2 regions of the Streptomyces sp. CA189 genome follow, and region 2 is predicted to be linked to the other one. Evidence: predicted binding sites of a transcription regulator. Region 2 holds the regulator's gene; the other holds the start of a gene.
What was found. Region 2 encodes HrcA, which represses chaperone genes, less so after heat shock. Its sites were predicted from a motif close to TTNGCACTCNGNNNNNCNGAGTGCNAA; they were not measured.
Positions count from the first base shown of each region.

Region 1 (14,319 bases), on a different contig from region 2:
GGTCGGACGGACACGTTCGGCACTCTACGTGAGGAAGCGAACACAAGGCAGGAGCCACTCGCCGCGTGTCCTCCATCTGGCGTTATGCCCTATTTGGCGGCTTTCCTTCCGTTTGGCGCATGTCTGAGGCTAGATTCCCAATGAGTCATATTTACATCTACTACGACAGTAGGTGTGGAGACATGGACCGTATCCGCCTCAGTACCGGCACCAAGAGGACTACCAATGGCAGATTTCTCCCGCCTCCCCGGACCGAACGCCGACCTCTGGGACTGGCAGCTGCTGGCTGCCTGTCGCGGGGTCGACAGCTCCCTCTTCTTCCACCCGGAAGGTGAGCGGGGCGCGGCCAGGAGCGCGCGCGAGGCCTCGGCTAAAGAGGTCTGCATGCGATGCCCGGTGCGTTCGGAATGCGCCGCGCACGCACTCGCCGTCCGCGAGCCCTACGGGGTGTGGGGCGGCCTCACCGAGGACGAACGCGAAGAACTGATGGGCCGCGCCCGCCATCGCCTGATCCCGGCGACGAGCGCGATCGGACCGAGCACGCCGATCGCTCCGCACTGAGCGGGCTTCACACGAAACGACCGAAGGAACGTTTCCTCGAATCATCGGCACACGCAGCACCGGCACACGCAGCATCGGCACGCACGGGCGTGTCGCGTACCGGACCGGGCTGCCACCCGACCGGCCGTACCTCCGTACGGTCCTTCGCGTGGCGGCCCCGTCCGGCGGCGGAACGCCGGTGCCGACGGGCCGGGTGGCCGGACCGTCAGCGCCGGGCGGCCCGCTCCAGCTGGGCCAGGGTCGCGGCCACCGCCGGGACCCGGGCCAGGTCGGGCAGGGTCAGCGCGACGACCTCCCGCTCGACGGCCGGTTCCACGACGAGGGTGCTCACGCCCTTGGCCCGTACGGACTCCACCGCGAGCTCCGGCAGCACCGCGACCCCGAGCCCGGCCCCGACCAGGCCGACCACGGCCGGGTAGTCGTCGGTGGCGAAGTCGATGCGCGGGGTGAAGCCGACGGCCTCGCACACCTCCACCAGATGGCGGCGGCAGCGCGGACAGCCCGCGATCCAGGGCTCGTCGGCCAGCTCCGCCATGCCCACCCGCTCCGCGCCCGCGAGCCGGTGCCCCTCGGGCACCAGTCCGACGAGCCGGTCGGTCAGCAGCGGCCGGACCACGAGGTCCTCCCACTCGGCCGCCGGCCCGGAGGCGCCGCCGTAGCGGAAGGCCAGCGCGAGATCGCAGTCGCCCTCGCGCAGCATCTCCACCGAGCGCGGCGGCTCCGCCTCGACCAGCGAGATCCGGGTCCCGGGATGCTCGGCGCGCATCGCCGCGAGCGCGGTCGGCACCAGGGTGGAACTGCCGCTCGGGAAGGAGACCAGCCGGACGCGCCCGGCCCGCAGCCCGGCGATGGCCGCGACCTCCTCCTCGGCGGCCGTCAGACCGGCGAGGATTCCGGCGGCGTGCCGGACCAGCGCCTCACCCGCCTGGGTGAGGCGCATTTCGCGCCCGGTGCGGATCAGCAGCGGGGTACCGGCGGACTGCTCCAGCGCCTTCATCTGCTGGGATACGGCCGGCTGGGTGCAGCCGAGCTCGCGGGCGGCGGCGGAGAAGGACCCGGTTCCGGCGACAGCGCGCAGAACTCGGAGATGGCGTGCCTCGATCACCCTTCGAGCATAAGGGGTGCTTTGATGTCGGCGCGAATATTCACCAGCCACTTTGGGGCGGCTCGGTTAGCGTGGAGCCATGCATCTGATCTCCGTGAACCTCGGCCGCGCGACGGCCGTCGACTACACCGACGCCGAGGACGGGCTGACCGGTCACGGCAAGATCCCCGCACCGGGCCCCGTACGGGTCTTCGCGCCGGGCCCCAAGGGAGTCGGCGCGAGCGGCGTCGAGGGGGACGACGTCTGCAACCTGCGCCATCACGGCGGGGACCACCAGGCCGTGTACGCGTACGCCCGCGAGGACCTGGAGTGGTGGGAGGGCGAGCTCGGCCGCGAACTGCCCGGCGGGATCTTCGGCGAGAACTTCACCACCTCCGGCCTCGACGTGAACGGCGCGCTGCTCGGCGAGCGCTGGCGGGTCGGCCCCGACCTGCTCCTGGAGGTGGCCTCGGCCCGCATCCCGTGCCGGACCTTCCAGGGGATGCTCGACGAGAAGGCCTGGGTCAAGCGGTTCACCCGGGAGGCCCGGCCGGGCGCCTACCTGCGGGTCCTGCGGGAGGGCTCGGTCTCCCCCGGCGACCCCATCGAGGTCGTGCACCGCCCGGACCACGAGGTCACGGTGGAGTTCTGGTTCCGCGCCTTCACCACCGACCGGGATCTGCTGCCGCGCACGCTGGCGGCGGGCGACGCCCTGGAGCCGGAGGCCCGGGACAAGGCGCTGGCCCACGTGGAGAAGTACGGGAAGCGGGGCGACTAGGTTGCGCCTATGACGACTGCGTTGATTACGGGATCCACGGCGGGCATCGGCGCCGCCTTCGCCCGGCGGCTCGCCGCCCAGGGGCACAACCTCGTCCTGGTAGCCCGGGACACCAAGCGGCTCGGCGAGCAGGCCACCGAGCTGCACGACCGGCACGGCATCGAGGCCGAGGTGCTGACCGCCGACCTCTCCACCGAGGAGGGCATCACGGCGGTCGAGGAGCGCCTCGCCGACCGCAAGCACCCGGTGGACCTGCTGGTGAACAACGCGGGCTTCGGCAACAAGGGCCGCTACCTCGAAGTCTCCATGGCCGACGAGCTCACCATGCTGAAGGTCCACATCGAGGCCGTGCTGCGGCTGACCTCGGCGGCGGTGGAGCCGATGCGCTCGCGCGGACGCGGCGGCGTGATCAACGTGGCCTCGGTGGCCGCCTTCCTGCCGCGCGGGACCTACGGGGCGAGCAAGGCCTGGGTCGTGCAGTTCACCCAGGGCGCGGCCAAGGACCTGGCCGGCTCGGGCGTACGGCTGATGGCGCTGTGCCCGGGCTTCGTGCGCACCGAGTTCCACGAGCGGGCCGGCATGGGCACGGACAACATCCCCGGCTGGATGTGGCTCGACGCCGACAAGCTGGTGGCGGCGGCCCTGGCCGACCTGGCGCGGGGCAAGACGGTGTCGATCCCGGACCCGCGGTACAAGGCGCTGATGGGCGTGGTGAAGCTGACCCCGCGGGGGCTGCTGGGCGGGGTGTCCTCGCGTACGGGGCGCAAGTACGGGCCCCAGTAGCGGCCCCAGTAGCCGGGCCGTGGCGACCCGTGGGTAAACGCGGCATATGGGTGAAATCTCCCTAGACTGGATGTGTCCCATCCAGCGCGGGAGGCGACGCGATGACATTCGTACAAGTGATCGACTATGAGACCAAGCGCTTCGACGAGATGAACAGTCTCATCGACCGCTATGCCGAGCAGACCGCCGGCAAGCGCACGGTCACCCACACCCTCATCGGCAAGGACCGCGACTCCAAGACCCACTACGTGGACCTCGTCGAATTCCCCTCGTACGAAGAGGCCATGAGGAACTCTCAGCTCCCGGAGACCGACCGGATGTTCCAGGAGATGGTGGCGCTCTGCGACGGAATGCCGAAGTTCATGAACCTCGACGTGGTCCGCGACGAGTACCTCAACAAGCTCGTCGTGAACCGCTTCTTCGAGGAGGTCCTGAGCAAGGGCAACTTCGACGCCGTCGAGGACTGCATCGCGGCCGACTACACCACTCACGACATCATGGAGAGCGCCGGCGAGGGCAACGGCCGCGAGGGCATCCGCAAGACCGTCGGCATGTGGCGGGGCGCCTTCGACATGAGCATCGACATGACGCGTCAGATCGCCGAAGGCGACTGCGTCACCACGCTGTGGGACTGGAAGGGCACCCACAAGGGCGAGTTCATGGGGGTCGCGCCGACGGGCAAGGAATTCAGCATGTCGGGCTGTACGACCTGCCGGATCGAGAACGGCCAGATCGCCGAGGACTGGTGGTACTACGACGCCCCGGGCCTGATGCGCCAGATGGGCATGATGCCCGGATAACAGACGGTGAAGCAGAACGGGAAAGCCCCGGTCACCACCGCTTGGCAGCGGTGACCGGGGCTTTGCCGTGCTACTTGTGCCTACTCGTGCTTACTGACGAGGTCAGTGGCTGTGGCCGTGGCCACCGTGGCCGTGACCGGCGTCGCCCTCGTCGTCGGCCGGCTTCTCGACGACCAGGGTCTCGGTCGTGAGCAGCAGGGACGCGATGGAAGCGGCGTTCTCCAGCGCGGAGCGGGTGACCTTGACCGGGTCGATGACGCCGGCCTTGACCAGGTCGCCGTACTCGCCGGTGGCGGCGTTGAAGCCCTGGCCCTTGTCGAGCTCGGCGACCTTCGCGGTGATGACGTAGCCCTCGAGGCCGGCGTTCTCGGCGATCCAGCGCAGCGGCTCGACGGCGGCGCGGCGCACGACCGCGACACCGGTGGCCTCGTCGCCCGACAGGCCGAGGTTGCCTTCCAGCACCTTCACGGCGTGGACGAGGGCGGAGCCACCGCCGGAGACGATGCCCTCCTCGACCGCGGCGCGGGTCGCCGAGATGGCGTCCTCGAGACGGTGCTTCTTCTCCTTGAGCTCCACCTCGGTGGCGGCGCCGACCTTGATGACGCAGACGCCGCCGGCGAGCTTCGCCAGGCGCTCCTGCAGCTTCTCGCGGTCCCAGTCCGAGTCGGTCGACTCGATCTCGGCCTTGATCTGGTTGACGCGGCCGAGGACCTCGTCGGAGGAGCCGCCACCGTCGACGATGGTGGTGCTGTCCTTGGAGATCGTGACGCGGCGGGCGGAGCCCAGTACGTCCAGACCGGCCTGGTCGAGCTTGAGGCCGACCTCCTCGGCGATGACGGTGGCACCGGTGAGGGTGGCCATGTCCTGGAGCATCGCCTTGCGGCGGTCACCGAAGCCGGGCGCCTTGACGGCGACGGCGTTGAAGGTGCCACGGATCTTGTTGACGACGAGGGTGGAGAGCGCCTCGCCCTCGACGTCCTCGGCGATGATCAGGAGCGGCTTGGAGGCGCCGGCCTGGATGACCTTCTCGAGCAGCGGCAGGAGGTCCTGGATGGAGGAGATCTTGCCCTGGTTGATCAGGATGTACGGGTCATCGAGGATGGCCTCCATACGCTCCTGGTCGGAGACCATGTACGGGGACAGGTAGCCCTTGTCGAAGGCCATGCCCTCGGTGAACTCGAGCTCCAGGCCGAAGGCGTTGGACTCCTCGACGGTGATGACACCGTCCTTGCCGACCTTGTCCATCGCCTCGGCGATGAGGTCGCCGACCTGCTGGTCCTGCGCGGAGAGCGCGGCCACGGCGGCGATGTCGGACTTGTCCTCGATCGGACGGGCGGTCGCGAGGAGCTCCTCGGACACGGCCTTGACGGCGGCGTCGATGCCCTTCTTCAGGGCGGCCGGGGAAGCACCCGCGGCGACGTTGCGCAGACCCTCGCGGACCAGCGCCTGCGCCAGGACGGTGGCGGTGGTGGTGCCGTCGCCCGCGACGTCGTTGGTCTTGGTCGCGACCTCCTTGACGAGCTGCGCGCCAAGGTTCTCGTACGGGTCGTCGAGCTCGACCTCACGCGCGATGGTGACACCGTCGTTCGTGATGGTGGGAGCGCCGAACTTCTTGTCGATGACGACGTTGCGGCCCTTGGGGCCGATCGTCACCTTGACGGTGTCGGCAAGCTTGTTGACGCCACGCTCAAGGGCGCGACGGGCGTCCTCGTCAAACTTGAGAATCTTCGGCATGGGAGCGGTTCAGCCCTCTCGTTGCTATCCCCGGCCGCTCACCGCGACCGCCTGTCTAGAACGAACTACGCCCCTCGCCGCCCGGCATCAGCAGGGGTGACCAGGGGCGTAGCTCAAAGCAAAACTGGAGAAGTGATTACTTCTCGACGATCGCGAGCACGTCGCGGGCCGAGAGGACGAGGTACTCCTCGCCGTTGTACTTCACTTCGGTGCCGCCGTACTTGGAGTACAGGACGACGTCGCCGACGGTGACGTCCAGCGGGAGACGCTGGCCGTCCTCGAAGCGACCCGGGCCAACCGCGAGGACGACGCCCTCCTGGGGCTTCTCCTTCGCGGTGTCCGGGATGACCAGGCCGGAGGCCGTGGTCTGCTCGGCGTCGAGCGGCTGGACCACAATGCGGTCCTCAAGCGGCTTGATGGCAACCTTGGAGCTGGTGGTCGTCACGATCTGACCTCCCCCTTCGGAGATCCGGGGTTAACTGTCTGAGGTGGCGACCAGGTCGATCCGTCGTCGCGGGTGCCGGATCTGCCTGTCGCTGTGTTGGCACTCACCAGGGGCGAGTGCCAGACGCGAGACTATTCCGGGGATTAGCACTCGGTCAAGCGGAGTGCCAATACGCGCCGCTGGTTTCGCAGCCGGGGCCGCCTGGGCGCGCCCCGGATCCCGCACCCTCGGGGTGCCCCCGAACCCCCGTTCCACGCGCGCCGCCGCTGCCGGGGACCAGTCCCCGGACCCCTGCGCCTCAAACGCCGGCGAGGCTGAAATTGCCCTACGGGCAATCCAGCCCGCCAGGGTGCGCTGCGCGCACACGCGGGCCGACACCGGCCCAAATCCAGCCCCGCCGGCGTTTGAGGCGCGGGGTCTGGGGCGGGCCCCAGGAGGGTCCGGGCAGCGCCCGGGGAACGGGCGAAGGGCGGGTAGGGGACTTCGCCCCGCAGGGCGGACCAGCCGCACCCGCCCACCGGCCCCACGTCGGGACGGCGGTGGCGAGCACTCCGACCGGCCACCGCCGGACGGAGTTCGGCGCAGCGGGGCGAAGCCCGGGAGGCCCGCCAGGGCCGAGCGGTGCAAGCTCCGCGTCAAGAAGGTGTGGTGCCCGGTATGTGAGGCTTGGGGCATGCGGATCCTGGTCGTCGAAGACGAAGTCAGCCTCGCCGATGCACTGCGGCGCGGCCTCTCCGCCGACGGCCACTGGATCGACCTCGCCCACGACGGCCACCGCGGGCTGGACCTGGCCCTCACCGGAGGCCCGTACGACGTGGTCCTCCTCGACCTGATGCTCCCCGGCCTCTCGGGCTACGAGATCTGCACCCGGATGCGGTCCCACGGCGTCGCCACCCCCGTGCTGATGCTGACCGCCAAGGACGGCGAGTACGACGAGGCCGAGGGCCTGGACTCGGGCGCCGACGACTACCTGACGAAACCGTTCTCCTTCGTCGTCCTCGCCGCCCGCCTCCGCGCCCTCACCCGCCGCACCGCCGCCGGCGAGGCCCGGCCCGCCGTCCTGCAGGCCGGCGACCTCGTCCTCGACGCCCCCGGCCGCCGCTGCCGCCGCGGCTCGCACGAGATCGAGCTGACCGCCCGCGAGCTCGGCGTCCTGGGCTGCCTGATGGAGCAGCCCGGCCGGGCCGTCGCCAAGCAGGACATCCTCGACGAGGTCTGGGACACCCCGCACGGCATCGACCCGAACATCGTCGAGGTGTACGTCTCCTCGCTCCGCCGGAAGATCGACGCCCCCTTCGGCCGCCGCTCGATCCTCACCGTGCACGGCACCGGCTACCGGATGGCCCCCGACGGTGGCTGATCCCGGACGCAGACGCGGACCCGGGCCCCGCCCCCGGCCCCGCCGCCTCGGCGGCCTCCGCGCCCGCGCCGCCGCGGCCGCCGCCCTCGCGATGGCCGCCGTCCTGGCCGCCGGCGGGCTGTGGCTCTACACCCTCCTGCGCGCCAACCTCATCGAGAACACCACCGGCCGCACCGAGCTCGCCGCCCGCAAGGTGGCCGCCCAGTACGACACCGGGAGCCTCCCGGCCGGCGGCCGGCTGCCCGCGCCCGAGGGCGGGGTCGACCTGGTCCTCGTACGGAACGCGGCCGGCACGGTCGTGGCCACCAGCGGGGACCTGAAGGACACGCCGGAGCTCACGGAGCTGAGCCCCGCCCCCGGCCGGGACGTGCGGTCGGCCGTCCTGCCGCCCGCGCGCCCCGGCGCACAGCGGCGCGTGGTGGTCACCGTGGACGCACCCGGCCCGCCGGGGGCGCACGACCCGCACACCGTCTACGCCGCGACCGTGCTCGGCGACGTCGACGACGCCAACCGGGCCGTCGCGCTCGGCCTGCTGGCCGGCGCGCCCCCGCTGATCGCCTTCTCGGCGCTGCTGGCCTGGTGGGTGACGGGCCACGCGCTGCGCCCCGTCACCGCGATCCGCACCGGGCTGGCGGCGGTCACCGGGAGCGAGCTGGACCGGCGGGTCCCGGACCCGGGCGGCGCCGACGAGATCGCGCAGCTGGCCCGGGCGGTCAACGACACGCTCGACCGGCTGGAGCGCAGCGATGCCCGGCAGCGGCAGTTCACCGCCGACGCCTCGCACGAGCTGCGCAACCCCCTCGCGGCCGTCCGGTCCCGGCTGGAGGTGGCGCTGCGGGACCCCGACCGGGAGTCGGTGGCGGCCGCACTGGCGGATACCGAGCGGCTGCAGGCCATCGCGGCCGATCTGCTCCTGCTGGCCCGGCTGGACGGCGGGCCCGCGCCGCGCACCGAGCCGGTGGACCTCGCGCTGCTGGCCGCCGAGGACGCGGCGCGGCGCCCGGAGCCCCGGGTCCCGCTACGGCTGGACGCCCGGGTTCCCGTACCGGCGGCCGGGGATCCGGCGCGGCTGGAGCGGGCGCTGGCCAACCTGGTGGACAACGCCCTGCGGTACGCCCGTACCGGGGTGGTGGTCCGGGCCTCGGCCGAGGACGGCTGGGCGCTGCTGGAGGTTGCGGACGACGGGCCGGGCATCCCGGAGGCGGACCGGGACCGGGTCTTCGAGCGGTTCGTACGGCTGGACGCGGACCGGGGCCGGGCCGGCGGCGGCACCGGACTGGGGCTGGCCATCGCCCGGGAGATCGCCCGGGCGCACGGCGGCGAGGTCCGCGCGCTCCCGGCGCCCGGCGGGGGCGCCCGGATGGTGCTGCGCGTGCCCGCCTCGGCCCGATTCGGCCGCGCCGGCCCCTGAAGGCGCCTTCAGGACCCTCAGGGTTCCTTCAGCAGCGCTCCCCCAGCATCGACAGGCATGAGCGCCCACCGCAGGAAGACCCGGGAACAAAAGCCACCGATGCCCGCGTCCCGCAGGCGCAGGCTCGCCCGCACCCTGCTGGCGTCCGGCTGCGCCCTGGTGGTGCTCGCGGGGGCGACCGCCTGGTACCTGTACGACGACCTCGCCTCCAGCATCGGCAGTTCCAAGGCGCTGGAAGGCGCCGAGAAGTCGAAGTCCGGCGACGTGAACATCCTGCTGATGGGTCTGGACAGCCGCCGGGACCAGAACGGCGACGACCTCCCGCCGGCGGTCCTCGACAAGCTGCACGCGGGCGCGAGCTCCGAAGTCGGCGGCTACAACACCAACACCCTGATCCTGGTGCACGTCCCCGGCGACGGGGGCAGGGCGAAGGCCTTCTCGGTGCCCCGCGACGACTTCGTGGAGCTGCACGGCGTGCCCGGGTTCACCGGCAAGGCCAAGATCAAGGAGGCCTACGGGCGGGCGAAGGCCAAGGTCGAGGACCAGCTCGCCGCCCAGGGGGTCAAGGACCGGCGCCGGCTGGAGCGCGAGGGCCGCGAGGCGGGGCGCAAGGCGGAGCTGGAGACGGTGCGCACCTTCCTGGGCGTGCCGATCGACCACTTCGCCGAGCTGAACCTGGCCGGTTTCTACCATCTCGCGGGGGCGCTGGGCGGCGTACCGGTGTGCCTGAACAAGCCGGTGAAGGACGGTTACTCGGGGGCCGACTTCCGGGCGGGGCGGCAGACGCTCGACGGGCAGCAGTCGCTGGCCTTCGTACGGCAGCGGCACGGCCTGGCCATGGGCGACCTGGACCGGACGAAGCGGCAGCAGGCGTTCCTGGCGGGGGCCACGTACAAGCTGAACCAGGCCGGGACCTTCACCGATCCGGTGAAGCTGATGAAGCTGATCGACTCGGCGAAGCAGGACGTCGTCACCGATCAGGGGTGGGACCTGCTGTCGTTCGTGAAGCAGGCGAAGAACCTGTCCGGGGGCAACGTGGAGTTTGTGACCCTTCCCATCGAGGGCTTCGACAGGAACCACGGCGCCGAAATAAACGTCGTAGATGATATGAATATAAAGCGGTTCATAGCCGAGCGGATCGGGCCCGGGGCCACTGCGAGCCCGAGCGCGCCTGGCGCCGCTCCCTCCTCACCGGGCACGCCCTCCACACCGCAGGGCTCCGCCCCGGGCTCCCCGAAGGGCTCCGCGAACTCCGCGCCGGCCCCCGCGCCCGCACCGTCCCGGAGCAGCAGCGGCACCCCCGCCATCGATGGCGGCGGCGTCCCGTGCGTGGACTGAAACCCCTGACCTCGGCGGGCGCGCGCCGCCGCACGGAAGCACTGCTGCTCGTCCTCGTCCTCGCCGTGACCATTTCCGGCCACATCAGCGCCGGCCTGGCGATGAACGACGAGCTCCCGGCCGGCCTCACCGGCTTCGTGGTCAGCATGACGCTGCTCGCGCTGGTGGGGCACCTGGCCGTGCGCCGGTTCGCGGCGTACGCGGATCCGCTGATCTTCCCGCTCGCCCTGCTGCTGACCGGGCTGGGGCTGGTGCTGCTGCACCGCCTCGACCAGGGGTACCTGGACCGGTACAACTCTCCGGCGGTGGCGCCCGGCCAGCTGATGTGGACGGTGGTCGGTGTCGCGGCCTGCATCGCGGTGCTGGGGCTGCTGCGCGACCACCGGCTGCTCCAGCGGTTCATCTACATCACGATGGTCGTGGCGCTGGTGGCGCTGATCGCGCCCGCCTTCTTCGGCGCGGACACCTACGGGGCGAAGCGCTGGATCAAGTTCGGCGGGCTCTCGGTGCAGCCCGGCGAGTTCGTGAAGATCATGATCGCGGTGTTCTTCGCGGGCTACCTGGTGATCCACCGGGACTCGCTGGCCCTGTCGGGCCGCAAGTTCCTGGGCATGCGGCTGCCGCCGATGCGCCAGCTGGGCCCCCTCATCACGGTGTGGATCATCTCGCTGCTCGTGCTGGTCTTCGAGCGCGACCTCGGCACCTCGCTGATCTTCTTCGGCGTCTTCGTGGTCATGCTCTACGTGGCCACGGAACGCACGAGCTGGATCGTCTGCGGCCTGGTCCTCGCCTCGGCGGGCGCCTTCGTGGTGGGCATGACGGAACCGCACGTCAAGGCCCGCGTGGCCGCCTGGCTGAACCCGCTGTCGTACTACTGGAAGGACCGGCCGCCGGGCGTCATCTCGGACCAGTCGGCGCAGGCGCTGTTCAGCTTCGGCACGGGCGGGATCTCCGGCACGGGCCTCGGCATGGGCCATCCCGAGCTGATCAAGTTCGCGGGCCGCAGCGACTTCATCCTGACGACGGTGGGCGAGGAGCTCGGCCTGGCCGGGGTCATGGCCGTCCTGATCCTCTACGCGCTCCTCGTGCAGCGCGGGCTGCGGATGGCGCTGGGCGCCCGCGACCCCTTCGGCAAGCTGCTGGCGGTGGGCCTCTCGTCGGCCCTGGCGCTCCAGGTCTTCGTGGTGGCGGGCGGCGTCACGGGGCTGATCCCGCTGACGGGCAAGGCCCTGCCCTTCCTGGCCGCGGGCGGCTCGTCCCTCCTGGCCAACTGGATCATGATCGCCCTGCTGCTGCGCATCTCCGACAGCACCGAACGACAACGCGAGGCGGACGCCCGGGGCCCGGCGGAAACGACGATCACGCCGCAGGCCGGGCCCGAACTCCACCCCGCCGCGCCTTACAGATAGTCCTCCAGGCGGCCGATCCGGTAGCCCTGCTCCTGTATCCGCCGGAGCATCCGGGTCGTCATCTCGGTCTCCGTCGTGCCCTTCAGCTCGGAGGGGCCGCGGAAGTGGGCCAGGATGATGTCACCCGGCTTGAGGGCGGAGCCCTCGGCGTACTGGAAGTTGTTGATCTGCATCGACACGCGCCACAGGAGGAGCTGGGATATCCCGCACGCGTGCGCGGCCCTGTGGGTGTCGTCGTTGTGGTTGCCGTACGGCGGCCGGAAGAGCGTCGGCCGCTTGCCGAAGCGCGTCTCCAGGCGGTCCTGCTGCCCGCATATCTCCTTCTTCTGTGCCTCGAAGGACAGGGTCCGGAGATTCGGGTGCGTCAGGGTGTGGTTGTTTATCGTGCTGTCGGAGCCGTTGTCGCGGAGCTCTTCGAAGTGGCCGTAGTCCGACGAGGCGATGTCGTCCGTCAGGAACATGCTGATCGGCAGCTTCAGATCGGCCGCCATCTTCAGGAACTCGGGGCTCTTCTCCGCGCCGTCGTCGAACGTCAGGAAGACGACCTTGTCGTCCGCCGGGACGGGTATTCGGTCGACGACCTGGACCCGGCCCGCCCCGGCCGGCGGGATCTGGGGTTTGACGGCCGGCTTGGGCGCGTACTGGAGGGGGCCGCTGAGGCCCCACTTCTTGTACGCCTCGTCCGCCGCGGCCGTCGATCCCTTGGCCACGGCGGAGGGGGAGGCCGCCCCCGAGGGCGACGGAGTCGCCCTGGCCTCCGTGGTCTTGCGCCCCAGCCGCTCGATGGGGTCCACGCTGTCCCCGCACCCCGTCAGGGACAGCGCGAGCGCGCCGGCCGTCAGCGTTCCGGCTGTGAACCGGCGCGCGTGCTTCACCTGTTTTCTCCCAGGACGCCCTGGCCTTCAGGCCGGGGATGGATGGGTTCTTGGGGCGGAGGCGTGGAGCGCCGGAGGTCGGTTCGCATCTGATCTGGCCCGCTCTTTCGGTTGTTGTCAGTGGCCGGGGTTAGGTTGTTGGGATGGTGACGACAGCGTTGGTGGGGGATACCGGGCATGCCCGGTGGGCCTTCCGCGTGCGCGTGTCGTCTACCGCGCTCGCCGCCTTGACGGCGGAGTGGGACCGGTGCCGGTGGATCTGGAACGAGTCCTGCGCGAAGTCGAAGCAGACGCACCTGTGGAACAAGGGCCGGCCCGAGGGGACGGACAAGCGGACCTGCGGCCCGGCGCAGCTCGACAAGATGCTGACCGAAGCCCGCGCCCGGAACGCCTGGCTGCGGGACGGGTCCTCGGTTGTGCAGCAGCAGTTGATCCGGGATTTCGGGAAGTCCCGCGCCAAGGCGCAGAAGGACATCAACGACCGGCTCCCGGTGCGGCAGCGGGCCGGTATGCCGAAGTGGAAGAAGAAGCGGGAATCGCTGCCGTCCCTCAACTACACCAAGCGCGGTTTTCGGTTGAAGGATGGCCGCCTGTACCTGGCGGGCGGGATCGCCCTGACGGTGGTGTGGTCGCGGAACCTTCCGGCCGATCCGTCCAGCGTGCGCGTGTATCAGGACAGTCTCGGGCACTGGTACTGCTCGTTCGTCGTCCCCGCCGAGGTCGAGCCGCTTGCGAAGACCGGCGCGGTGATCGGTATCGACTGGGGCGTGAAGGAGACCGCGACCACCACCAGCGACGACCACGACCTGCCGCATGCCGAGCACGGCAAGAAGGCCGCCGCCGGCCTCGCGCGCTATCAGCGGATGATGGCCCGCCGGAAACCGGCGAAGGGCAAGCCCGGGTCGAAGGGCTATCAGGCGGCGAAGAAGCAAGTCGCGAAGCTGCACAAGAAGGTGGCCCGGCAACGCCAGGACACCGGCCGCAAGTGGGCCAAGGCCGTCGTCCGCGACCATGACGCCCTGGCGGTTGAGGACTTCCGCCCGAAGTTCCTCGCCAAGTCCACCATGGCCCGCAAGGCTGCCGACGCGGCGATCTCCGCGATGAAGACGGCCCTTGTCCAGATGGGCCGCAAGCACGGCCGGACCGTGCACCTTGTCCACCCCGCGCACACCACCATGGACTGCGCACAATGCGGAGCGAGAACCAAGCACGCACTACCTCTCTCGGAACGAACCTACACCTGCACCGCGTGCGGAGCCGTGTCCCCCAGGGACAAGAACTCCGCACACGTCATGCTGGTCCGGGCTGGTCTCAACCCGGCTGGTGCTGAGGGCACAAGACCACCTGGGGCACTGCCCCAAGTGGCTGCCTGAGCCAGAAATCCCCGATCAGCCCTGGAGAGTGAGGAATCCTCTCCTCTTCCAGGGAGGGGAGGACTCAAAAGTAATCCTCCAAGCGGGCCACGGCATAACCCTTGTCCGTGACGGTCTTCATGACGTGACGGATCATGTCAGTCATGCTGCCCTTCCAGTCCTCCTTGCCCCGGAAGTGCGTGAGGATGATGTCGCCGGGGTGCAGGTCCTTGTCCCACTCCCGCCAGTCCATCCGGTTCGGGAAGGCCTCCTCGTTCCACAGCGGAACGGCCTTGATCCCGCAGGACTTGGCCGCGCGCAGCGTGTCCTCGTTGTAGTTCCCGTAGGGCGGCCGGAAGAGCGTCGGCCGCTTGCCGAACGTCTTCTCG
Region 1 covers NZ_JBWJVM010000093.1:5,557-19,875, forward strand. Annotated here, with positions in the region: gene AC061S_RS38880 (WhiB family transcriptional regulator) at 226-561, shown strand; gene AC061S_RS38885 (LysR family transcriptional regulator) at 767-1,666, opposite strand; gene AC061S_RS38890 (MOSC domain-containing protein) at 1,746-2,423, shown strand; gene AC061S_RS38895 (SDR family NAD(P)-dependent oxidoreductase) at 2,433-3,206, shown strand; gene AC061S_RS38900 (ester cyclase) at 3,308-4,006, shown strand; gene groL (chaperonin GroEL) at 4,109-5,740, opposite strand; gene groES (co-chaperone GroES) at 5,877-6,185, opposite strand; gene AC061S_RS38915 (response regulator transcription factor) at 6,859-7,545, shown strand; gene AC061S_RS38920 (sensor histidine kinase) at 7,538-8,956, shown strand; gene AC061S_RS38925 (LCP family protein) at 9,056-10,294, shown strand; gene AC061S_RS38930 (FtsW/RodA/SpoVE family cell cycle protein) at 10,282-11,703, shown strand; gene AC061S_RS38935 (polysaccharide deacetylase family protein) at 11,694-12,578, opposite strand; gene AC061S_RS38940 (RNA-guided endonuclease InsQ/TnpB family protein) at 12,722-13,951, shown strand; gene AC061S_RS38945 (polysaccharide deacetylase family protein) at 14,016-14,319, opposite strand, start outside.
Region 1: a site for HrcA is predicted at 6,329-6,355, ahead of groES (co-chaperone GroES). Genes of this name have one in related genera too.

Region 2 (14,319 bases):
GCCGGCGAGGAAGCCCAGTCCGCCCGCTTCGCACACGGCGGCCGCGAGCGGCGGGCAGGACGCGCCGCCCGCCATGGGCGCCTGCACGATCGGGTACGCGAAGAGACCGTTCGGTGCGGAGGACATGAGCTGCATCGTGCCATGTCCCGCTCATGGGACCGAATCACGGCATTCGCCTGGCATAGTCCCCTTCAGCGGGGTGCCTGAATACCGCCGCCGCCCTGCCGTCCGCCATGCCGCGAGCCCGGTCCGGGGCATCCCCGGACCGGGCTCGCAGGTGTTCTCGTACGCTGCCCGTACGCTGCTCCGCGCGCGGCTCAGCGCCCGTTGAAGGCGTCCTTCAGGCGGCTGAACAGGCCTTGCTGGCCCGGCGCGAACTGGCCGAGCGGCCGCTCCTCGCCGCGCAGCTTCGCCAGCTGGCGCAGCAGGTCCTCCTGCGCCGGGTCCAGCTTGCCGGGGGTGGTGACCTCGACGTGGACGATCAGGTCGCCGCGGCCGCCGCCGCGCAGGTGCGTGACGCCCCGGCCGTGCAGGGGGATCGCCTGGCCGGACTGGGTGCCGGGCCGGATGTCGATCTCCTCCAGGCCGTCCAGGGTCTCCAGCGGGCACTTGGTGCCCAGGGCCGCCGCGGTCATCGGGATGGTGACCGTGCAGTGCAGGTCGTCCCCGCGCCGCTGGAAGGTCGGGTGCGGCAGCTCGTGGATCTCCACGTACAGGTCGCCGGCGGGGCCGCCGCCGGGGCCGACCTCGCCTTCGCCCGCGAGCTGGATCCGGGTGCCGTTCTCGACGCCCGCCGGGATCTTGACGGTGAGGCTGCGGCGGGAGCGGACCCGGCCGTCGCCCGCGCACTCAGGGCACGGGGTCGGGACCACGGTGCCGAAGCCCTGGCACTGCGGGCAGGGCCGCGAGGTCATGACCTGGCCCAGGAAGGACCGGGTGACCTGCGAGACCTCACCGCGGCCGCGGCACATGTCACACGTCTGCGCGGAGGTGCCGGGGGCGGCGCCCTCGCCGGAGCAGGTGGTGCAGACGACGGCCGTGTCGACCTGGATGTCCTTGGTCGTGCCGAAGGCGGCCTCGTCCAGTTCCAGGTCGAGGCGGATCATGGCGTCCTGGCCGCGGCGGGTCCGCGAGCGCGGTCCGCGCTGCGAGGACTGGCCGAAGAAGGCGTCCATGATGTCGGAGAAGTTGCCGAAGCCGCCCGCTCCGAAGCCGCCGGCTCCGCCGCCGCCCGAGGAGGACAGCGGGTCGCCGCCGAGGTCGAAGACCTGCTTCTTCTGCGGGTCCGAGAGGACCTCGTAGGCGGCGTTGATCTCCTTGAAACGCTCTTGCGTCTTGGGATCGGGGTTCACATCCGGGTGCAGCTCGCGTGCGAGCCGCCGGAATGCCTTCTTGATCTCGTCCTGCGATGCGTCGCGGCGCACGCCGAGAACGGCGTAGTAGTCCGTGGCCACTTACGACTCCGCCAGGATCTGTCCGACGTAACGTGCCACTGCGCGTACCGCTCCCATCGTTCCGGGGTAGTCCATGCGGGTCGGTCCGACCACGCCGAGTTTGGCGACTGCTTCGCCGCCCGAACCGTAGCCGACCGAGACGACGGACGTGGAGTTCAGTCCCTCGTAGGCGTTCTCATGCCCGATCTTTACGGCCATTCCCGACTCACTGGCCTCGCCCAGCAGCTTGAGGAGCACGACCTGCTCCTCCAGCGCTTCGAGCACCGGCCTGATCGTCAGGGGAAAATCGTGTCCGAAGCGGGTGAGGTTGGCGGTGCCGCCGATCATCAGCCGCTCCTCCGCCTCCTCCACCAGCGTTTCGAGGAGGGTGTCGAGGACGGCTCGCACCGTCACCCGGTCCTCGTTCTCGAAGGATTCCGGAAGGTCCTGCACCAGCGGCGGCACGTCGGTGAACCGGCGGCCGACGACCCGGCTGTTGAGACGGGCCCGCAGGTCCGCGAGCGAGGCCTCCCCGAAGGGGGCCTGGCAGTCGACGATCCGCTGCTCGACCCGGCCGGTGTCCGTGATGAGGACGAGCATCAGGCGGGCCGGGGCCAGCGAGAGCAGCTCCACGTGCCGGACGGTGGACCGGGTCAGCGACGGGTACTGGACGACGGCGACCTGCCGGGTGAGCTGCGCGAGCAGCCGCACCGTACGGCCGACGACGTCGTCGAGGTCCACGGCCCCGTCGAGGAAGTTCTGGATGGCCCGGCGCTCGGGCGTCGACAGCGGTTTGACCCCCGCCAGCTTGTCGACGAAGAGGCGGTAGCCCTTGTCGGTGGGGATCCGGCCGGCGCTGGTGTGGGGCTGGGCGATGTAGCCCTCGTCCTCCAGCACGGCCATGTCGTTGCGCACGGTGGCGGGCGAGACGCCGAGCCGGTGCCGCTCGGTGAGCGCCTTGGAGCCGACCGGCTCCTCCGTCCCGACGTAGTCCTGGACGATGGCGCGCAGCACTTCGAGTCTGCGTTCGCTGAGCATCGCGCACACCTCCATCGTTTCCGTCGTCCGTTGCTCCGGCCGGCTCCTGCTGCGAAAACCGGCTCGGTCTGTTGGCACTCTGAGCGTTCGAGTGCCAGAGATCCCCCGGTCAGTGTACGGCGGGGTGGTACGCCCGCAGCAAGGGCGGCCCGCCAAGGTAGCGTCGCGGCATGGACGTGCGTTGGGAAGAGGCGGGCTGGGAACAGCTCACAGAACGGGCCGGCCGCAAGCGCCTGCCGGTGTGGGACTGCACCGTGGGCCTGGTGGTGGGCGAGGATTCCGCCCTTCTGATCGACCCGGGGTCCTGCCTGCGGGAAGGTGCGCTGGTGCGGGCCGAGGCGGAGCGGCTGGCGGGCCGGCGCGTGACCCATCTCGCATTCACACACGGACATTTCGACCACGTACTGGGCGGTGCGGCGTTCGCGGGGGCCGAGGTCTACGGTCCGGTCGGGCTGGACTCCCTGCTTTCCGTGAGCCGGGACGAGCTGCGGTCCGACGCGGTCCGGCACGGCCTGGCGGAGGCCGAGGCGGCCGAGGCGGCGGACCTGCTGGTGCTCCCCCGGCACCTGGTGTCGGGCGAGTGGACCCTCGACCTCGGCGGGGTGCAGGTGCTGTTGGCGAACGTGGGCCCGGGGCACACCCGGCACGATCTGGCCGTCTTCGTGCCCGGAGCCCGCGAGGTGGTCTTCTGCGGCGACCTGGTCGAGGAATCGGGCGAGCCGCAGGCGGGTCCGGACGCGGTGCCCCGGCAGTGGCCGGCCGCCCTGGACCGGCTCCTCGCCCTGGGCGGGGACGACGCTCTGTACGTGCCGGGTCACGGAGCGGTGGTCGACGCGGCCTTCGTGCGTGCCCAACGCGACACACTGGCGGCCCGTTTCGGCGTGTCGGACACCTGAGGCGGCCCGCTCTCCTACCCTCGGCCGGATGCGTGAGTACTCCCCCGACCTGACCCCGCAGTGGAAGCGCGCCAAGCCCGTCCCGGAGGTGCCGGCCGATCCCGATCTGGTGGTCGAGGTGGCGGGTACGGACTTCTGCGGCGCGGTGGTGGCCTGCGAGGCGGGCACGGTCACCCTGGAGGACCGCTTCGGCAAGCGCCGCGTCTTCCCCCTCGAACCCCGTGGCTTCCTCCTGGACGGCGCGGTGGTGACCCTGACCCGCCCGGTCCGGGGGCCGGTCGCCCCGGCCCGTACGGCCTCGGGCTCCATCGCCGTCCCCGGGGCCCGCGCGCGGGTGGCCCGGGCGGGCCGGATCTACGTGGAGGGCCGCCACGACGCCGAACTGGTCGAACGGGTCTGGGGCGACGACCTGCGGATCGAGGGCGTCGTGGTGGAGTACCTGGAGGGCATCGACGACCTCCCGTCGGTGGTCGCCGACTTCGCCCCCGCCGCCGACGCCCGGCTGGGCATCCTGGTGGACCACCTGGTCCCGGGCTCCAAGGAGTCCCGCATCGCCGCCTCCGTGACCTCCCCGCACGTCCTGATCGTGGGACACCCGTACGTGGACGTCTGGCAGGCGGTGAAGCCCTCCGCCCTCGGCATCCGCTCCTGGCCGGTCATCCCGCCCGGCCAGGACTGGAAGACGGGCATCTGCCGGGCCCTGGGCTGGCCGGAGAACACCGGAGCCGCCTGGCAGCACATCCTGTCCCGCGTGACCTCGTACAAGGACCTGGAGCCCACCCTCCTGGGCGCGGTGGAGCACTTGATCGACCACGTGACGGCATAGCCGGGCACGACAGCCCTGCGGGGCCGTCCCTACCCGCCCTTCCACCGTTCCCCGGGCTCCGCCCGGACCCCCTGGGGCTCCGCCCCAGACCCCGCGCCTCAAACGCCGGCGAGGCTGGATATGGCCGCCGCAGGCGAAAATCCAGCCCCTCCGGCGTTTGAGGAGCGGGGGTCCGGGGGCTGGCCCCCGGGAACGGCGCCGCACGCGGCAACGGGTCCGGGCGGAGCCCGGGGAACGGTGGAAGGGCGGGTAGGGGACGGCCCCGCAGGGCTGCCCCACCCCGGACGGGGTCAGTCGACCAGGTCCCTGACCACCGCGTCGGCCAAGAGCCGCCCCCGCAGCGTCAGCACGGCACGCCCCGCCTCGTACGGCCCGGCTTCCAGCAGCCCGCCCGCGAGGGCCTTGCGAGCGGCCGCCAGCCCCGCCGCCGCGAGCAGCGACAGCGGCACCCCGTCCACCAGCCGCAGCTCCAGCAGGATCCGCTCCACCCGCCGGTCCTCCTCCGAGAGCAGCTCACGACCCGCCCCCGGCGACCGCCCCTCCGCCAGCGCCGCCGCATACGCGCCCGGGTGCTTCACGTTCCACCACCGCACCCCGCCCACGTGCGAGTGCGCTCCGGGCCCGGCCCCCCACCAGTCGGCCCCGCGCCAGTACAGCTCGTTGTGCAGGCAGCGCCCGGCCTCGGAGGTGGCCCAGTTCGAGACCTCGTACCAGGAGTACCCCGCCTCGGCCATCACCGAGTCGAGGATCAGGTACCGGTCCGCGTGAACGTCGTCGTCCGTCATCGGGACCTCGCCCCGGCGGATCCGCCGCGCGAGCTGGGTGCCCTCCTCCACGATCAGCGCATAGGCACTGATGTGATCGGGCCCGGCGCCGAGCGCCGCCGTCAGCGACGCCCGCCAGTCCTCGTCCGACTCCCCCGGCGTCCCGTAGATCAGGTCCAGGTTCACGTGCTCGAAGCCCGCCGCCCGCGCCTCGGCGACGCAGGCCTCCGGCCGCCCGGGGGTGTGCGTGCGGTCGAGCACCTTCAGGACGTGCTGCTTGGCGCTCTGCATGCCGAAGGAGATCCGGTTGAAGCCGCCCGCGCGCAGCTCCGCCAGGTACTCCGGGTTCACCGACTCCGGATTGGCCTCGGTGGTGACCTCGGCGTCCTCGGCCAGCCCGAATTCGTCCCGGATGGCCGCGAGCATCCGTACGAGGTCGCCGGCGGGCAGCAGCGTGGGCGTGCCGCCGCCCACGAAGACGGTCCGTACGGCCCTGGGGTCGTCCCCGAGGACCTTGCGGGCCAGCCTGACCTCGTCGATCAGGGTGTCGGCGTAGTTCTCCCGGGAGGCGAGCACACCGCCGGTGCCCCGCAGCTCGGTCGCCGTGTAGGTGTTGAAGTCGCAGTACCCGCAGCGCGTGGCGCAGTACGGAACGTGCAGGTAGAACCCGAGCGGCCGCTCCCCGGCTCCCGCCAGGGCGTGGAGCGGCAGCGAGCCGTCTTCGGGCATGGGTTCACCGTCGGGCAGTGCGGAAGGCATGCGCCCATTGTCCCGCACTGCCCCAAGGTCGTTTACGGTCGCGCGCGGCGCCTCGTGCTGCGCACCCGCGCCGCGCCGCGCTACGCCTCCCGGGAGCCCTCGTACATCTCCTCGATGAGGTGCTTGAACTCGCGCTCGACGACCGGCCGCTTCAGCTTGAGGCTCGGGGTGAGGTCCCCGTGCTCCACGTCGAGGTCGCGGGGCAGGAGCCGGAACTTCTTGACCGTCTGCCAGCGCTGGAGGCCCTCGTTGAGGGTCTGGACGTAGGTCTCGATCAGCCGGTTCGTCTCGGGGGCGGCCAGGACCTGGGAGTACGTCTTGCCCTCCAGGCCGTTCTCGGCGGCCCAGACCAGGATCGAGGGCTCGTCGAGGGCGATGAGGGCGGAGCAGAAGTTCCGGTCGGCGCCGTGGACGACGATGCTGGAGACGTACGGGCAGAGCGCCTTGAACTGGCCCTCGATCTCCGCCGGGGCGACGTACTTACCGCCCGAGGTCTTGATCAGGTCCTTCTTGCGGTCGGTGATGCGCAGGTAGCCGTCGGCCGACAGCTCGCCGATGTCGCCGGTGTGCAGCCAGCCGTCGGCCTCCAGCACCTCGGCGGTCTTCTCCGGCTGCTGGTGGTAGCCCTGCATGATGCCGGGGCCGCGCAGGAGGACCTCGCCGTCGTCGGCGATGCGGACCTCGGTGCCGGGGAGCGGCTTGCCGACGGTTCCGGTGCGGTAGGCCTCGCCGGGGTTGACGAAGGAGGCGGCGCTGGACTCGGTGAGCCCGTAGCCCTCCAGGATGTGGATGCCGGCGCCGGAGAAGAAGTAGCCGATGTCGGGGGCGAGGGCGGAGGCGCCGGAGACGGCGGCGCGCAAGTTGCCGCCGAAGGCCTCGCGGAGCTTGGAGTAGACGAGCGCGTCGGCGATCTTGTGCTTGGTGGTGAGGCCGAAGGGGGCGCTCGCACGGCCGGTGCGGCGGAAGTTGTCCTGGGTGACCTTGGCGTACTCGCGGGCGACGTCGACCGACCACCGGAAGATCTTGTACTTGGCACCGCCGGCGGCCCTGGCCTTGGCCGCGACCCCGTTGTAGACCTTCTCGAAGATGCGCGGAACGGCCGCCATGTAGGTCGGCTGGACGATCGGCAGGTTCTCGATGATCTTGTCGATGCGGCCGTCGACCGCGGTGACGTGGCCGACCTCGATCTGGCCGGAGGTCAGCACCTTGCCGAAGACGTGCGCGAGCGGCAGCCAGAGGTACTGGACGTCGTCCTTGGTGATCAGACCGGTGGCCACGGTGGCCTTGGCCATGTACGACCAGTTGTCGTGCGGCAGCCGCACGCCCTTGGGCCGCCCGGTGGTGCCCGAGGTGTAGATGAGGGTGGCGAGCTGGTCGGCGGTGATGGCCGCGATCCGCTCCTTGACCACCTCGGGGTGCTTGGCCAGGTACTCGCGGCCGCGCGCCTCCAGGTCGGCCAGCGAGAGCACCCAGCCCTCGGGGTCGCCCTCGGCGGCTACGGCGTCGGCCGCCTCCACGACCACCACGTGGGCGAGCTCGGGCAGGTCGGCACGGCGCTCACGGGCCTTGGCCAGCTGCCCGGCGTCCTCCGCGATCAGGATCCGGCTCTCGGAGTCGGAGAGGATGAACGCCGACTCCTCGGCGTTCGTGCTCGGGTAGACGGTCGTCACGGCGCCGCCGGCGCACATCACGCCGAGGTCGGCGAGGATCCACTCCACCCGGGTGTTGGAGGACAGCGCCACGCGCTGCTCCGGCTGGATCCCGAGCTCGACGAGTCCGGCCGCGATGGCGAAAACCCGCTCGGCGGCCTGGCCCCAGCTGAGCGACTTCCAGTCGTCCGGGCCGCCCTGCCCATCGGCGGCGGGGACCGGGTACCGGTAGGCCTCGCCGTTCGGCGTGGCGGCGACACGCTCCAGGAAGAGGGTCGCCACGGTGGGCGGGCGGTTCTCGATCAAGGTCTGTGTGTCGCTCACGGACATCCTCCGGACCACGCGGCAGGGGCCTGTTCGCACAGGGGCTGACTGACCGGGTGGTGGGTCAGGGTGGGTGGCTGAGTCAGGGCTTGGCAGCATCCGAACGCCAGAAAAACTGGCGAGTAACCAACGATCAGTGATCAGACTAGGGGCCCTCCGCCTGGCGCGTAAGAGGCCCCGGGGCGCCGATTCATAACGAAACAGACCCCCGCGCCGGAGCACGGGGGCCTGCTTCGCGTCCGAGGACGGTCGCGGCGGCTACTTCTTCTTGCCGCCGGACTCGTCGCTGGAGAGGACGGCGATGAAGGCCTCCTGCGGGACCTCCACGGAGCCGACCATCTTCATGCGCTTCTTGCCTTCCTTCTGCTTCTCCAGCAGCTTCCGCTTACGGGAGATGTCACCGCCGTAGCACTTGGCGAGGACGTCCTTGCGGATGGCGCGGATGGTCTCTCGGGCGATGACGCGGGAGCCGACGGCCGCCTGGATCGGGATCTCGAAGGCCTGCCGCGGGATGAGCTCGCGCAGCTTGGCGACCAGCCGCACGCCGTAGGCGTAGGCCGCGTCCTTGTGGCAGACGGCGGAGAAGGCGTCGACCTTGTCGCCGTGCAGCAGGATGTCGACCTTGACCAGGCTGCCGGACTGCTCGCCGGTGGGCTCGTAGTCGAGGGAGGCGTAGCCGCGCGTCTTGGACTTCAGCTGGTCGAAGAAGTCGAAGACGATCTCCGCGAGCGGGAGGGTGTAGCGGATCTCGACCCGGTCCTCGGAGAGGTAGTCCATCCCGAGAAGGGTGCCGCGGCGCTGCTGGCAGAGCTCCATGATCGCGCCGATGAACTCGGAGGGCGCGAGCAGGGTGGCCCGGACGACCGGCTCGAACACGTCCGAGATCTTGCCCTCGGGGAACTCGCTCGGGTTGGTGACGGAGACTTCCTTGCCGTCCTCCATGACGACGCGGTAGACCACGTTCGGCGCGGTGGCGATCAGGTCGAGCCCGAACTCGCGCTCCAGGCGCTCGCGCACCACGTCCAGGTGGAGCAGGCCGAGGAAGCCGACGCGGAAGCCGAAGCCGAGCGCCGCCGAGGTCTCCGGCTCGTAGACGAGCGCGGCGTCGTTGAGCTGGAGCTTGTCCAGGGCCTCGCGCAGGTCGGGGTAGTCCGAGCCGTCGAGCGGGTACAGGCCCGAGAAGACCATCGGACGCGGGTCCTTGTAGCCGCCGAGGGCCTCGGTCGCGCCGTTGTGCAGGCTGGTGATGGTGTCACCGACCTTGGACTGACGTACGTCCTTCACGCCGGTGATGATGTAGCCCACCTCGCCGACGCCGATGCCGTCGGCCGGGGTCATCTCCGGGGAGGAGACGCCGATCTCCAGCAGCTCGTGTGTGGCGCCGGTGGACATCATCCGGATGCGCTCGCGCTTGTTGAGCTGCCCGTCGACCACACGCACGTACGTGACGACACCGCGGTAGGAGTCGTAGACGGAGTCGAAGATCATCGCGCGGGCCGGGGCGTCCTTGGGACCGACCGGGGCCGGGACCGTGGCGACGATCTTGTCGAGCAGCACGTCCACGCCGAGACCGGTCTTCGCCGATACGCGCAGGACGTCCTCGGGCTGGCAGCCGACCAGGTTCGCCAGCTCCTCGGCGAACTTCTCCGGCTGGGCGGCCGGCAGGTCGATCTTGTTCAGGACCGGGACGATCGCGAGGTCCTTCTCCATCGCCAGGTACAGGTTGGCGAGGGTCTGGGCCTCGATGCCCTGGGCCGCGTCCACCAGGAGGACCGTGCCCTCGCAGGCCGCCAGCGAGCGCGAGACCTCGTAGGTGAAGTCGACGTGCCCCGGAGTGTCGATCATGTTGAGGATGTGGGTCTTGCCCATGTCCTCGCCCGTGTTCGGCGCCCAGGGCAGCCGGACAGCCTGGGACTTGATCGTGATGCCGCGCTCACGCTCGATGTCCATGCGGTCGAGGTACTGGGCGCGCATCTGCCGCGAGTCCACCACACCGGTGAGCTGGAGCATCCGGTCGGCAAGGGTCGACTTGCCGTGGTCGATGTGCGCGATGATGCAGAAATTGCGGATCAGCGCCGGGTCGGTACGGCTCGGCTCGGGCACGTGGCTGGGGATCGCGGGCACGCAGTGTCCTGATTCTCGGGTCGCAGTCGGAACGAAGTGTGGGCGTCGGTCTGCGCGAAACCAGATCTGGTCGGGTCTAGTCGGATCTATACGCAGACTCCCATGGTCCCATGAACCGGGGAGTGCGCTCAGTTTGGGCCGGTCGGAAGGCAGCTGGTAACCTGAGCAGCTGTGTCTCGTGTGCCCTCTAGCTCTACGGGACACAATCCGAAGATCAAATCTCTGAACCTGCAAAGGCTCTTTCGTGGCGAACATCAAGTCCCAGGTCAAGCGCAACAAGACGAACGAGAAGGCTCGCCTTCGCAACAAGGCCGTCAAGTCCTCGCTCAAGACCGCCATCCGCAAGGCCCGTGAGGCCGTCGTCGCCGGTGACGTCGAGAAGGCCACCGTGGCTTCCCGCGCCGCTTCCCGCGCGCTCGACAAGGCCGTCTCGAAGGGTGTCATCCACAAGAACGCCGCCGCCAACAAGAAGTCGGCGCTGGCGATCAAGGTTGCCTCCCTTCAGGGCTGAGCCCCTGATGTGATCGCCGGGCAGGGATCCAGCGGGCCCTCTCTCCCGCTCCCGACCGGCACTCCGCGCCGCACACGAAGCGTTCGCCACGCGGGTGCGGTGCAACCCCAGAAGTAACCGAAGGCCCCGGCCGCCTCCCTTCCCCAGGGCAGCAGCCGGGGCCTTCGGCATGCCCGGCACCTGGTGCGGGCCCCCCAGACATACCCGCGCTGGCGGGGCTCCGGGCCGTACGGGGCTCTGGGCCGTACGGGGCTCCGGGCCGTACGGGCCTTGGGCCGTACGGGCCTTGGGCCGCACGGGCCTTGGGCCGCACGGGGCTCCGGGCCGTACGGGCCTTGGGCCGCCCAGGACTCGGGCCGCACGGGAATCGGCCCGAACAGAACTAACTCCGCCCCACTCACCTCCCGGCCGCACGGCACTCCGCCCGGACAGGGCTCTCGGCGGCCGAGGACTCCTTCCCCTCTGGGACTCCGGACCGCACGGGACGGGACTCCGGACCGCTCAGTGTTCCCGGCGGCACGGGACTCCGGGCCCGGACGGGTTCCCAACCATCCACGAGCCGTACGGGAGTTCCTCAGGCCTCAGGCCTGCCTCGGGGACCCTTCGGGCGCGGCGGGGCGGACCGCGACGGCGGCGAGGACGGTGGCCGTGAGGACCTCCGGGGCCTCGGCGGGGGTCATCCGCCCGGCCTGGACCTCGGCGGCGGCCGCGTGGACCAGGCTGTAGACGACCGTGACCAGCCAGTCCGCGGACAGGTCGGCGCGCAGCTCGCCGCTCTCCCGGCCCCGGGCGATCAGCCGGCGGACGGGAGCGAGGATCCGGTCGTGGCGCTCGCGCAGCCGCTCGGGCGGCAGTGCCGCGGAGACGGCCGCGAACACCGCGGAGTGCCGATCGAGAACCCGCCACGAGCTGCGGATGAGTAGCGCGAGCGACTCTTCCGCCCCGCCCTCTTCGGCCTCACCGTCGAGCGCCTCCAAGGTGGCGGCGGCCTCGTCGACAGCCCGGTCGAGGGCAGCGTCGAGAAGGGCCTCGCGGGTCGGGAAGTGCGAGTAGAGCGTGACGCGGCTGACTCCGGCGGCACGGGCGACGGCGGCCATGCTCGCCTGCGGATCGGCGAGGAAACAGTCCAGTCCGGCATCGACGATCGCGGCGGTGTTGCGCTCGGCGTCTGCGCGGCGGGGGCGGGGTGCGTCGGAGACCATGCCAACAAAGTTAACACCAGTGTTCACATTCCCCGGGCGAAGCCGCATACTCAATCCCTAACACCCCTGTTAAGTTTAGGAGCGGCTCCACCATGCCCTCACACGCCCCGCCCGCCCCCGACCGCGACCACGACCGGAACCAGGACTCACACCCACACCCACGCCGTGGCCTCCTCCTCACCCTCCTCTGCCTGGCCCAGTTCATGCTCATCGCCGACGTCACCGTCGTGAACGTCGCCCTCCCCGCCATCGGCGCCGACCTCTCCCTCTCCGGCGCCGGCCTGGCCTGGGTCGTCACGGCGTACACCCTGTTCTTCGGCGCCCTCCTGATGGCCGGCGGGCGGCTCGCGGACCGGTTCGGCGCGGTGCGGACCTTTCTGACCGGGCTGGCCCTCTTCACCGCCGCCTCGGCGGCCTCCGGGCTCGCGACGGACGCCGCCACGCTGATCGCGGCCCGCTCCGCGCAAGGCGTCGGTGCGGCCCTGCTCTCACCGGCGGCCCTGTCCCTGGTCACGACCCTGTTCCAGGGCCCCGCCCGGCACCGCGCCCTCGGCGCCTGGGCCGCGATCGGCGGCACCGGCGCGGCCCTCGGGGTCCTGCTCGGCGGGATCCTCACCGACGGCCCCGGCTGGCGTTGGATCTTCTACCTCAACCTGCCCGTCGGAGTGCTCGCCCTGCTCGGGGTCCCCCTCCTGCTGGGCCGCCGGCTCCGCCACACCGGCCACGCGGCGGGTCCGGGCCGCCGGACACCGATGAACGTGCCTGCGATCCTCCTGCCGACCCTGGCCGCGGCCGCACTCGTCTACGGGCTGACCGAACGCTCCTGGCTCCCGATCCTCGGCGCCCTGGCCGCGGGAGCCCTCCTGGTGGCGACCGAACGCCGCTCCACCAACCCGCTGATGCCCCCCGCCATGCCGGGCCGGCGCTCCCTGCTGGGCGGCAGCACCGTGATGCTGGGGGCGGCGGGCCTGCTCGTGACGGGGTTCTACCTGAGCTCCCTGCACATCCAGCACTCCCTCGGGCGGAGCCCCCTGGTCACCGGGCTGGCCTTCCTCCCGGCGGCGGTGGCCGCCACCGCGGGCGCCCACCTGGGCTCCCGGCTGCTCCCCCGCTTCGGCTGGCGCCCGGTCGGCGCGGCGGCGTTCACCCTGGCCGCCGCGGGCGCGGCGCTCACCTCCCTGGGCGGCCTCTGGTCGGGCCTGGTCCCCGGCTTCTCCCTGCTGGCCCTCGGACTCGGCGCGGCATTCGTGTGCGCCACGACCTCGGCGCTGTCCGAAGTGGCCCCTGCCCACACCGGCCTGGCGTCGGGTCTGGTCGGCACCTCACACGAACTGGGCGCGGCCCTAGCCATAGCCGCCCTGGCCTCAGCCGACTTCACCACCCTCGCCTACCCGGCCCTGGCCCTTGCCCTGGCCACCCCCCTCCTCCTCCCCCCCGGCCACCCCGACCCCACATCACCCCACGCAATGGCCCACTGACCACCCAGCCCCATACAACTCAGGCCAAGGCCAATCCATCCCGTCCGGCACTTGAGGACCAAACCCGGCCAACGCCAATCCAGCCCGTCCCGCCCTTGAGGACCAGACCCGGGCAACGCCAATCCAGCCCGTCCGGCGTTTGAGGACCAGACCCGGGCAACGCCAATCCAGCCCGTCCGGCGTTTGAGGACCGGGTCCGGGCAGCGCCCGGGGAACGGGCGAAGGGCGGGTAGGGGACAGCCCCGCAGGGCTCACCACCCGCACCCACACACCGGCGTCGGCAGATCGACCCCTGCAATCGCTACCGGGGCTCGGGGCTCGGGGCTCGGCTCCGGAAGCTGGTCCCCACCGGGAACTGGGGCCAGGTTCCGGGGCCCGGGGCTAGCCCCGGCGGGTCCGCGCCGCCCGGGCGACCGCGACGACCGCCTTCTCCAGCGCGTACTCCGGGTCGTCGCCCCCGCCCTTGACCCCCGCATCCGCATCGGCCACCGCACGCAACGCGTCCGCGACACCATCCGCCGACCACCCCCGCATCTGCTGCCGGACCCGGTCGATCTTCCACGGCGGCATGCCGAGGTCACGCGCGAGGTCCCCGGGACGGGCCCCCCTCGGGGCCGAGGCCAGCTTCCCGATCGCCCGTACCGCCTGGGCCAGCGCGCTGGTGATCAGGACCGGAGCCACCCCGGTGGACAGGGACCAGCGCAGGGCCTCCAGGGCTTCCGCGGCGCGCCCCTCGACCGCCCGGTCGGCGACGGTGAAGCTCGACGCCTCGGCCCGGCCGGTGTAGTAGCGGCCCACCACGGCCTCGTCGATCGTGCCCTCGACGTCCGCGCACAGCTGCGCCGCCGCGCTCGCCAGCTCCCGCAGGTCGCTGCCGATCGCGTCGACCAGCGTCTGGCAGGCCTCGGGCGTGGCCGAACGGCCCAGCGTCCGGAACTCTCCCCGCACGAACGCCAGCCGGTCCGCCGGCTTCGTCATCTTCGGACAGGCGACCTCCCGGGCACCCGCCTTGCGCGCGGCGTCCAGCAGGCCCTTGCCCTTGACGCCGCCCGCGTGCAGGAGGACGAGGGCGATCTCCTCGAACGGCGCGTCGAGGTACGCCTTGACCTCCTTGACCGTGTCGGCCGAGAGGTCCTGCGCGTTGCGCACCACCAGCACCTTGCGCTCCGAGAAGAGCGAGGGGCTGGTCAACTCGGCCAGGGTGCCGGGCTGAAGCTGTTCGGAGGCGAGGTCACGCACGTCCGTGTCGGCATCCGCGGCTCGCGCCGCCGTCACGACCTCCCGCACGGCGCGGTCGAGCAGCAGGTCCTCCTGC
Region 2 covers NZ_JBWJVM010000026.1:3,181-17,499, forward strand. Annotated here, with positions in the region: gene AC061S_RS20405 (nitronate monooxygenase) at 1-126, opposite strand, end outside; gene dnaJ (molecular chaperone DnaJ) at 318-1,454, opposite strand; gene hrcA (heat-inducible transcriptional repressor HrcA) at 1,455-2,471, opposite strand; gene AC061S_RS20420 (MBL fold metallo-hydrolase) at 2,642-3,367, shown strand; gene AC061S_RS20425 (DUF3097 domain-containing protein) at 3,396-4,193, shown strand; gene hemW (radical SAM family heme chaperone HemW) at 4,484-5,716, opposite strand; gene AC061S_RS20435 (AMP-dependent synthetase/ligase) at 5,797-7,689, opposite strand; gene lepA (translation elongation factor 4) at 7,948-9,813, opposite strand; gene rpsT (30S ribosomal protein S20) at 10,058-10,324, shown strand; gene AC061S_RS20450 (TetR/AcrR family transcriptional regulator) at 10,906-11,526, opposite strand; gene AC061S_RS20455 (MFS transporter) at 11,619-13,004, shown strand; gene holA (DNA polymerase III subunit delta) at 13,386-14,319, opposite strand, start outside.